Duganella dendranthematis: one gene and its partner. Each later gene encodes a partner of the first gene's protein in a complex. Links are inferred from orthologs where the notes say so. Each region holds a gene or a part of one and is shown in the gene's direction. Other genes may lie near its edges.

What was found.
Region 2: the proteins of ssb (region 1) and sbcB are in contact, whole or in part, in a crystal structure (PDB 3C94), measured with the Escherichia coli proteins. The link is inferred for Duganella dendranthematis from one-to-one orthologs.

What each region holds. Positions count from the first base shown.
Region 1 is NZ_CP051684.1:2,168,143-2,173,592, reverse strand. The notes cover bases 1,566-4,555. They hold ssb (single-stranded DNA-binding protein), read left to right. Parts: upstream 1,566-2,796; coding sequence 2,797-3,315; downstream 3,316-4,555. Other genes in these bases: HH213_RS09915 (hypothetical protein), read right to left, coding at 4,510-4,555; HH213_RS09920 (DUF4852 domain-containing protein), read right to left, coding at 3,719-4,480; HH213_RS09925 (hypothetical protein), read right to left, coding at 3,392-3,697; HH213_RS09935 ((2Fe-2S) ferredoxin domain-containing protein), read left to right, coding at 2,356-2,709; cobJ (precorrin-3B C(17)-methyltransferase), read left to right, coding at 1,566-2,359. Also shown: cobI (precorrin-2 C(20)-methyltransferase), read left to right, coding at 1-232; HH213_RS09950 (cobalamin biosynthesis central domain-containing protein), read left to right, coding at 229-981; HH213_RS09945 (cobalamin biosynthesis protein), read left to right, coding at 978-1,385; more of cobJ, read left to right, coding at 1,382-1,565; more of HH213_RS09915, read right to left, coding at 4,556-5,316. UniProt on the Escherichia coli protein: Plays an important role in DNA replication, recombination and repair. Binds to ssDNA and to an array of partner proteins to recruit them to their sites of action during DNA metabolism. Acts as a sliding platform that migrates on DNA via reptation.
Region 2 is NZ_CP051684.1:4,039,652-4,044,993, reverse strand. Bases 893-3,774 are described here. They hold sbcB (exodeoxyribonuclease I), read left to right. Parts: upstream 893-1,553; coding sequence 1,554-2,996; downstream 2,997-3,774. Other genes in these bases: HH213_RS18435 (serine hydrolase domain-containing protein), read left to right, coding at 3,118-3,774; HH213_RS18445 (DUF5610 domain-containing protein), read right to left, coding at 893-1,490. Also shown: more of HH213_RS18445, read right to left, coding at 873-892; more of HH213_RS18435, read left to right, coding at 3,775-4,503; pyrF (orotidine-5'-phosphate decarboxylase), read right to left, coding at 4,513-5,334. UniProt on the Escherichia coli protein: Degrades single-stranded DNA (ssDNA) in a highly processive manner.

The sequences.
Region 1 (5,450 bases):
CGACTGGATGCAACGCCGCGACTTGCTGGACGGCGCGCACTTCATCGAACGCGTCGGCGCGCCGGACGAACGCCGGTTCAGCGGCAACGACATCCTCACGCTGCGCGGCACCAAAGTCAGCTACCTGTCGCTGCTCATCATCAAACATCCGCACCGCATTCGCGGTGAACGCATCAAGGGCTGCCTGCGCAAGGATGGCCCACAACCTCACTCCCTGGAGACCACTGCATGAGCACCATCATCAATCAGCCGGCACCGCGCGTATGCCTGGTCGCCATCACCAAGCACGGCGCCGCACAAGCCGCGCGTCTGGCCGTCGACCTGCCGGAAGCGGATATCTGCACCTCGGCCAAATTCGCCGCCACGTTCGCGGAAGCCAGCAACACCGTGCGCGCCTACGACGGCGCACTGCGCGACGAAATCGGCCCGCTGTTTGCCGGCTATGACCAGATCATCTTCTTCGTCTCACTGGGCGCCGTGGTGCGCCTGATCGCGCCGCACCTGCGCAGCAAGGACGAAGACCCAGGCATCATCGTGGTGGACGACGCCGGCCAGTACGTGATTCCGGTGTTGTCCGGCCACGTCGGCGGCGCCAATGAGTGGAGCGAGCGTATTGCCGACCTGCTGGGCGCCGCGCCGGTGCTGACCACCGCCTCCGACGTCGGCCGCACCATTCCGGTCGATATCCTGGGACGCCACCTGGGCTGGAAGGTGGAAGCGCCGAAGATCAACATCACGCGCGTGTCCGCCCACGTGGTCAACGGCGAACCAATCGCCTTCGTGCAGGAAGCCGGCAGCCCGGATTGGTGGACCCGTCCGACGCCGCTGCCGGAGAACATCCACCGCTTCACCAGCTTTGACGAGGTGCCGCTGGACCGCTACGCCGCGCTGCTGTGGGTGACGCACGCCGAGGTGCCGGCCGAACGCTGGACTGCGCTGACCGAACGCCTGGTGGTCTACCGCCCGCCGCAGGACGCATGAGCCCAGCATTCACCATAGGCCTCGGCTGCGACCGCGGCGTGCTGCTGGAGACCGTGCGCGAAGCCGTGCATGCCGCGCTGGCCGCCGCCGGCGCGCAGCCGCAGCAAGTGGTGGCCGCCGCCAGCATCACGCTGAAGAAGGACGAAGTGGCGCTGCTGGCGCTGGCCGAGGAAAACGGCTGGCCGCTGCACTTCTTCGAAGCCGAACAACTGGCCGCAGTCGACGTGCCGCATCCATCCGAGACCGTGCGCAAGTACACCGGTACGCCATCGGTCAGCGAAGCGGCGGCGCTGCTGGCCGCCGGGCCGAATACGCCGATGACCGCGCTGGTCGTCGAAAAACATAAACACAAAGGGACGGACGGCCGCAACGCCACCGTCTCTATCGCAAGGAAAACACCATGAGTGGAGCAGGAAAAATCATGCTGGTGGGGATTGGCCCCGGCAGCGTAGAACACATGACGCAGCGCGCGCGCGACGCCATCGCCGAAGCGGATGTGGTGATCGGCTACGTCACCTACATCAAGCTGGTGGCCGATCTGATCGAAGGCAAGGAGATCATCCGCAAGTCGATGACCGAAGAGCTGGACCGCGCCATCAGCGCGCTGGAAGCGGCGCGCGCCGGCAAGAAGGTGGCGCTGATTTCCTCGGGCGATGCGGGCGTCTACGGCATGGCCGGTCCGACCTATGAAGTGTTGTTCCAGTCCGGCTGGACGCCGGACGATCCGGTGCAGGTGGAAATCATCCCCGGCGCCTCGGCGCTGAACAGCTGCGCCGCGCTGGTTGGCGCGCCGCTGACGCACGATTTCTGCGCGATCTCGCTGTCCGACCTGCTGACGCCGTGGCCGACCATCGCCCGCCGGCTGGACGCTGTGGCCATGGCCGATTTCGTGGTCGCGCTGTACAACCCGAAGAGCGGCCGCCGCACGCGCCAGATCGTCGAAGCGCAGCGCCTGTTCCTGCGCCATCGCCGCCCGGACACCCCGGTGGCTATCGTCAAGAGCGGTTACCGCCGCCGCCAGAACATCGTCTTCACCACGCTCGATTCGATGGCCGAAGCCGACATCGGCATGCTCAGCACGGTCCTGATCGGCAACAGCAACACCTTCGTGCGCCACGGCCTGATGGTGACGCCGCGCGGCTACGCCAACAAGTACGATATGGAAGAGGGCGGCGCCACGCGCGAAGGCGAGAAGGCAGGCCGTTCGCTGTCGACCGGCCTGCTGGGCTGGCTGGAAACGCTGCAGGCCGAACACGCGGCCGGCGACAGCATCGAGACGCTGGCCGCGCGCCACCGCCTGCCGGCCGACTATATCCGCGACACGTTGAATGAACCGGTGGAGGCCGAAGCCGCCGCCAGCGAGGAGAGCGAAGCATGAGTGACGCCGTCATCAAGCCGAAAATCGGCAATTACTACCGCCACATCCTGATCTGCACCGGCCCGCGCTGCGCCCAGGACGGCGCCTCGCAGGCGCTGTTCGACAGTCTGGGCGACAAGTTCAAGGCCGCCGGGCTGAACGAAGGCGAGTTGCGCGTCAAGCGCAGCCGGGTCAGCTGCTTTGCCGCCTGCAAGGGTGGTCCGATCATGTGCGTGCAGCCGGACGGCACCTGGTATTACAACGTCACGCCGGAAAATATGGACCGCATCATCGACGACCACCTGTGCAACGGCAAGCCGGTGGAAGAGCTGGTATTTCACCAGGCGGGCAACACGGATTTTGAGCGATAACAAAATCACTGCGCTCGGATTCTAGGGTTCAAAGTCAAAAGTGAGATAAACTTCTAGTTTGGTCGAACACATTGGAGTTTTAATAAAATGGCATCAGTCAACAAAGTCATCATCGTCGGCAATCTGGGTCGCGATCCTGAAATTCGCTACATGCCTAGCGGTGATGCGATCGCCAACATCGCCGTGGCGACCTCGTATAAATCGAAAGACCGTAACACCGGTGAGCAGAAAGAGCTGACCGAGTGGCACCGTATTTCGTTCTTCGGCCGTCTGGCGGAAATCGTCGGCCAGTACCTGAAAAAAGGTTCGTCGGTCTACGTCGAAGGCCGTCTGCAGACCCGTAAGTACACCGATAAAGATGGCGTAGAGAAATACGCAACCGACATCATCGCGGAAAACATGCAGATGCTGGGTGGCCGCGCAGGTGGCGGCGACGCCGGCATGGACGATGGCAACAGCTACGGCGGTGGCGGTGGCTACGAAGCCCCACCACAGCGCCAGGCTCCGGCCCCGCGCCCGCAGATGGCGGCCCCGGCGCCAGCACCACGCCCAGCCCCGCGTCCAGCACCGAACTTCTCGGACATGGATGATGATATTCCGTTCTAAAGCAGCTTAGCTTTGGAAAATACAAATCCCCATAACTCGTTGAAGTTATGGGGATTTTTTACAATTTAGGGCCGGATCATTTGCAGACGTAGGCCTTGCCGATCCATTCGCTGGTCATGCTGGTGCCTTGCTGCGACCACACCACGTCGGTGGCTTTCAGTCGCACGGCTTCGTTCATGGCTTTGGCCTTGGCGTTCTTGGTGCCGATGCCGGCGCTCAGACCGACAAATACCGAGTCGGAACCGTAGACCGGTCCGGCCAGCTTGCACGACTTCACTTCGCTGTCGTTGACTTCGCGGAGGTTGTTGGGCGTGACGGTGGTGCAGGCGGTCAGGACTGCCAGGCTGCCGAGGCAGGCCAGTACGCGTTTGATGTTGTTCATGATTTCTTTCCGTCAGCGTGATTATTGAGCGGCCTGGCTGGCCAGTACGTTGCCTTTTTTGTCGACCAGCTCGACCTTGAGGATCTGCGCCTGCACCACTTTCTTGCTGACGTCGGCGTCCTGTACATAGCCGTACACCACCAGGTGCATGGACTCGTACTTGCTGCGTAAGCCTTCGATCACGCGCGCCTTGTCTTCTTCCGGCACGTTGAGATAGCGGAAGCTGGCACCGTTGTTGAAACCGATCTTGTAGCTGCTGTTGTCACCAAAGTAGCGGTACGATCCTTTCTCCCACACCGACGAATCGAGCGGGAAGCCTTTTTTCTCGAAGTCGTATTTCTGCACCGGGCTAGGGATGTCCAGCTTGACGTAGCGCTGCTGCGCCGCCTGCGCCACGCCGGCATCGATCTTCAGTTTCAGCGCTTTCAGCAGGTCGTTCTTCTTGAACTCGTCGGAGGCGGTGGCGTAGTCGCGCGAGTAGCTGGTCGCCACTTCGTTGTAGTCGATCGGCATGCCGGCCACGCCGAGGTAGGCGAACATCAGCTGGTTGCCGCTTTCGATGTCGGTGTAGCTGCTGGCCGGCGTGTTCGGATCGCCTTTCGGCAGGGCGGCGCGCGCTTGTTCCTTGGCTTGTTCGGCCATGACGGCGGGTTTGGCGGCGTCGGCCAGATTCGGCTTGGCGTCGGCGCCGGCCGGTGCGGTGGTGGTCTTGTCGCCGCAAGCGGCCAGCAGGGCCAGCGTCAGCAGGCTGGCGGCAGGGAGGAGACGGAATGAGTGGCGCATGGTGTTTCCTTGATCAAGTAGAAGTGGGTTCAAGCCTTGGCGGCGAGGAATTGGATGGCGCTGCGGCCAGCCAGGTACAGGCTGGCGGCCAGCGACAGGTAGCCGCCGATGCCGACGGAGATGGCGCGCATGGCTTCGCGCAGCATTTCGTTGCCGATGTTTTCGGCCATGCGCCCGCCCTGGCCGCCGCCGAACATGCTGGCGGCGCCTTGCGCCTGCTTCAGGCTGTCGCTGATGCCGAGGTAGACCATCAGTGCTACCAGCAGCATGAAGGCCAAGGGCAGCAGGCCGCCCAGGTGCGCCCGCTTGTCCTTCCAGACTTGCGGCGCCAGCGGGGCGATCAGGGCGACGATGCACAGGAAGGCGTAGATGCCGCCGCCAGCGCCGCCGCCGGCGTCGCTAAAGCTGGTCATCAGCGTGGCGGGCGAGTTGAGCACGCCGAGGATTTTCCAGAAGGACAGTCCAACGCGGTAGCTGGACGAGATCTGGATCGCGATGGTGTTGAGGAAGAACCAGCCGGCTACCAGTGCCGCCATGGCGACCAGGGTCGGCACGCCGAAGCGCGCGGTCAGGCCGGCAGCCAGTTCGCCGCCCTTAGCCTTGGCGGCTTGCATCGCCAGCTCCGCCTGTTCCTTGGCCAGTTGGGTGTCGGCCACCGGGATCACCGTGCGCAAGGCGCCGGAATCATCCAGGTCGGCTTCGACCACCAGGCCGACCTTGGGCGGCGTGTCCGATTTCCAGTGGGCTTCCAGCGTGAATGGATGCTGCACGCCGTCGATACTCAGCAGACCGGGGCCGGCGTTGGTGTCCCGCAAAATCTTGCCGCGTTTTTTCATGATGCTGTTTCTCCTCTCCAGTTTCAGTGCCGCACACGCAGCCTGTCGCGGTGTTATTCGTAGGGCTGGAGAGCACGGTTCAAATTATTTTTTGTTTTTTGTATGTTGCCAAAAGATGATGATCTGACCCTATA
Region 2 (5,342 bases), 1.9 Mb from region 1 along the record:
CCATTGCCCCATCATGTCGCTGGATGCCGGCGAGGCGATTGCCGAGTCCAACCGCGCGCGCCTGTACATCCTGCTGCGCGGCGCATTGTCGGTGGCCAGCGACACGCGTTCCGGCATGGCCGACGGCACCATCAGCAAGATCCTGCCGGGCGAAAGCGTGGGCGAACAGTCGGTGCTGGATGAGGAAGCCAATCTGTCCACCACCACCGCGCTGGAGGAAAGCGAAGTGCTGGTGGTCGAGGCCGACATCGTCTGGCAACTGATCGATCAATCGAATGTGCTGGCGCGTAACCTGCTGCGGCTGCTGTCGTTCCGCATCCGCGCCGCCAACGCGCAGCTGCGCCGGCGCCAGAAGCTGGGCGAATTCTACCGCCAGCTGTCGATGATCGACGGCCTGACCGGCTTGTACAACCGCGCCTGGCTCAACGACCTGTTGCCGACCATGGTGGCCACCGCGCACGGCTCCAACGCGCCGCTGGCGCTGATCATGATCGACCTGGATCACTTCAAGAAATTCAATGACGCCCACGGCCACCTGGCCGGCGACGAAGCCTTGCGCGCGGCGGCCCAGGTGCTGAGCGGCGCGCTGCGGCCGACCGATTTCGCGGTGCGCTACGGCGGCGAAGAAATGATGGTGTTGTTGCCGGACACCAGCGACAAGGTGGCGGCGTCGGTGGCTGAGCGGCTGTGCGAGCGCATGCGGCAAGCCAAGGTGTTCACCGACATGCGCCTGCCGCTGCCGCACATTACGGCCTCGCTGGGGTGTCGGTGCTGCGGCCGCAGCAAAGTGAGCACGATCTGATCGCGACCGCCGACGCGGCGCTGTACCGTGCCAAGGAACTGGGCCGCAATCAGGTCGCGGCCTGAGCCGATCAGGCCGCAGCCTTGTCGGTAGCCGTGGCGCTGGCGGCCGTGTTGCTGGTGCTGGCGCCGGTCGCAGCGGTATCAGTTTTCGCCTGATGCGCGGCGATGAAATCGTCATAGCCCTTCTGCACCAGCTCATAGGTCTTGTCGATATTGGACGAAATATCGCCATTCAGCGCGTTCAGCCCCTGCAGCACTTCGCGCGCCTCCTTGAAGCCGCGTTCCATGCCCGATTTGATCGTATCCATGAACTTGTTCAGCAATTCACCCTCGTCTTCGCCGGGGTGTTGCTGCTTGTAGGCTTCGAAAAACCCGGTCGACAAGGATACAATGCGGCCGGCGGTGCCTTCCGGGGTATTATCCTGCGACGCGGCATTCTGGATGGCGTCATCGCCGAAGCCGTCCTTCTTGAGCGCCTCGTTAATGCCGGTCAGCGCAGTTTTCAGCACCACCGACATCTGGTCGTTCGAGGAACTGATCGACACCGACAAGGAAGCCTGTACGATGGAGGCATTCAGATCGGCCTTGGCCTTGGCGGCAACCGACACCGGCTTGTCATCCTTGGCCTGGACCTGGGTGGCGGCATTGGTGGTGTTGCTTGAAGTCAGCGAGACGGGAGTAGCCATAATGTTGCTCCTCAGTGTAGATGCCTAAATTATCGGCAGTTTTTTAAATTTCTGTAGCACCTTATGACAAATCAGACATTTCTCTGGCACGACTACGAAACTTTTGGCGCCGTTCCGCGTCGCGATCGCCCGGCGCAATTCGCCGCGATCCGCACCGACGCCGAGCTCAACGAGATCGGCGATCCGATCATGCTGTATTGCAAGCCAGCCAATGACTTCCTGCCAGATCCGCAATCTTGCTTGATCACCGGCATCACCCCGCAGCAATGTCTGGAATGGGGCGTGGCCGAACATCAATTCGCGGCGACCATCGAGCAAGCCTTCTCGCAGCCGGGCACCATCGGCGTCGGCTACAACACCATCCGTTTCGATGACGAAATCACCCGCTTCATGTTCTGGCGCAACTTGATCGACCCGTATGCACGCGAATGGCAAAACGGCTGCGGCCGCTGGGACTTGCTGGACGTGGTGCGCATGACCTACGCGCTGCGGCCGGAAGGCATTCAGTGGCCGACCAAGGAAGACGGCAAGCCCAGCTTCCGGCTGGAAGACCTGGCCAAGGCCAACGGGCTACTGCACGAGGCGGCGCACGATGCGCTGTCGGACGTGCGCGCGACCATCGCGCTGGCGCGGCTGATCCGCCAGCACCAGCCGAAACTGTTCGACTTCTGCTTCGCGCTGCACAAGAAAGACCGCGTGGCCGACGAGATTGGCATGCATCTGGCCACCAACCTGCGCCAGCCGTTTCTGCACGTGTCCGGCATGTTCCCGACCGAGCGCGGCTGCATCGCCCTGGTCTATCCGCTGGGCACGCATCCAACCAACAAGAACGAAGTGATTGTCTGGGATTGCACCTACGATCCGAGCGAGCTGTTCACGCTGGACGCCGACACCATCCGCACCCGCATCTTCTCGCGCGCCGACGCGCTGCCGGAAGGCGTGACGCGCTTGCCGGTGAAAAGCATCCACCTGAATAAATCGCCGATGCTGGTGTCCAACCTGAAGACCCTGTCGCCGGCGATGGCGGCCAAATGGGGCATCGATCTGGAACAGGGCAAGGCGCACGCGGCGATTGCGGCGGCCGGACGCGACCTCGGCGCGGTGTGGGAAGAAGTATTCCATCGCCCGCGCAGTGCGCCGCTGGACGTGGATGAGGATTTGTACAACGGCTTCATCAGCAAAGACGACCGCCGCCTGCTGGACACCTTGCGGCGCGAATCGCCGGCGCGGCTGGCGGTGGCGTCCCCGGCGTTTGGCGACGCCCGCCTGGCCGAGCTGCTGTTCCGCTACCGCGCGCGCAACTTCCCGGAGACCTTGTCGGAGACCGAAGTCGAGCATTGGGAACAGCACCGCGCCGCGCGCTTCTACGAAGGCGTGGGCGGCAGCCGCACCATCGATGACTTCTTCGCCCAGATCGACGAACTGCAGCAGCACGCCGACGAGCGCGCCGAGCAAATCCTCGGCGACCTGTACGAATACGCTGAGATGGTAGCGCCGGCGCAATAAGTCCGGCCAGCCCGGCGATTTGCGGCCGGGCACGCCATTTTCACCATCCATCGCACGCCGCTGGCTGGAGATTGCCCCCTGAACATATGATGTCCTTACATTATTATTTCAGGGGGATACCATGCAACTGCTCAAAGCCGCCAACGCCGCCATCTTGCTCACCTCGGCGCTGATACCGGCTGCCAGCGCCGCCACCAGCAACGCCGAGGTCGAGGTCATCGATGCCGAACTGACGCGGCTATTCCCAGGCAATCGGCCTGGCGCCGCCGTGCTGGTGATCAAGGACGGCGTGACCCTGCTCAACAAGGGCTATGGCCTGGCCAACGTCGAATTGAACGTCCCTATCCGGCCCGACCACGTGTTTCATGCCGCCTCGGTGGGCAAGCAATTCACGGCGGCCGCGATCATGAAACTGGTCGAGGACGGCAAGCTGAATCTGCAAACGCCGATCCGCCAATATTTCCCCACCGTGCCGGTAGCGTGGAACGACATCACCGTCGAACGCTTGCTGCAGCACACCTCTGGCATCGCCAACGTCTTCACCGACGCCGGCTTCCGCAAGCAGGCATTCGAAGAACACACGCCGCAACAGCTGCTGGACCAGGCCATCGCCACGCCGTTGCTGGCGCCGCCGGGCACGGCCTACGCCTACTCGTCGGTCAATTACACGCTGCTGGGGATGATTATTGAGCAGCTGTCCGGTGAAAAATACGACGCCTACCTGGCGCGCCAGTTCTTCGTGCCGCTGGGCATGACGCATACCTATTTCATCCACACTGCCGGCCTGATCAAGGATATGGTCACGCCCTATGAACGCGGCCCGCAGCTTGCCGTGCGCTGGAACAGCAGCCTGCTGTTTGGCGGCGGCAGCTACGCCTCCACCAATGCCGACCTGGTGCGCTGGACCGTCGCGCTGCAAGGCGGCGCCGTGCTCAAGCCGGCCAGCCTGAAGGCGATGAACACCCAGGCTACGTTGCAGAACGGCGGCCGCGTGCCGTACGGCTACGGCATCCGCCCGTACACGCTGGCCGGCCAGCCTTACCTGCGCAGCAGCGGCGACGTCCAGGGTTTCCATGCCGAAGTGGTGTACATCCCGCAATCGAAGGTGATTGTGTCGATGATGAGCAATAGCGACGACTCGCCGCAATTCGGACTGCCCTCGACTGCGCGCCGCATCGCCACCATTGCTGCCGGCAGTGCGCCACCGCTGCCGACTCCAACGCCGCAGACGCTGGCGGACGGCGTGCTGCAACAGCGCGCCGGCGTCTACACGCAGGGCAATGAACGCTACACGTTCCAGGTCAAGGATGGCCGCTTGCAGGTGCGCTATCCGGCGGATGGCAGATGGCTGCCGCTGCTGGCGCTGTCGCCGACCGAGTTTTATTACGAGGCCAACAGCAATTTCCGCATCCGCTTCGGCAGCGACGCGGATGGGAGGGCGACATCGCAATGGTTCGACATCGCCCCGCTGGACGGCGATGCCGATCCAGTCTTCATCAAGCAGTAAGAGGACTGCTTAGCCGCGATGCTGGTTGATGGCGCTGCGGGTTTCTTCCGCCACGCGCCGCGCGGCCATTGCGAAGTCTTCGCCCGCTTGCGGCGCCGCGTACAGGATGGCGCGCGACGAGTTGATCATCATGCCGGCGCCGCTGGCCGTGCGGCCCGAGGTGACGGTGGCCGCAATATCACCGCCCTGCGCGCCGATGCCCGGCACCAGCAGCGGCATGTCGCCGACAATCGCGCGCACCTGCGCCAGCTCTTCCGGGAAGGTGGCGCCGACCACCAGCGCGCACTGGCCGTTGCTGTTCCACTTCTCCGCCACCAGGCGCGCCACGTGCTGATACAGCGGCTTGCCGCCGACGTCCAGGAACTGCAAATCCGAACCGCCCGCATTCGAGGTGCGGCACAGGATGATCACGCCGCGGTCGCTCCATTCCATGTACGGTTCCACCGAATCCGACCCCATGTACGGATTGACGGTCACCGCATCGGCGCCGTAACGGTCATAGGCTTCGCGCGCGTACTGGCGCGCGGTGGCGCCGATGTCGCCGCGCTTGGCGTCCAGGATCAAGGGAATGTGCGGATAATGCTCGCGCACGTAGGCGCAAATCTGCTCCAGCTGGCCTTCCGCGCTCAACGCGGCGAAATAGGCGATCTGCGGCTTGAACGAGCATGCCAGGTCGGCGGTCGCGTCAATGATCTCGCGGCAGAAGTGGAAGATGCCTTGCGGGTCGTTCTGGAACTGGGCCGGCAACTTGGCCATGTCCGGGTCCAGGCCCACGCACAGCAGGGAGTCGTTGGCCGTCCAGGCGGCGGATAATTTGTTGATAAAAGTCACGACGGCTC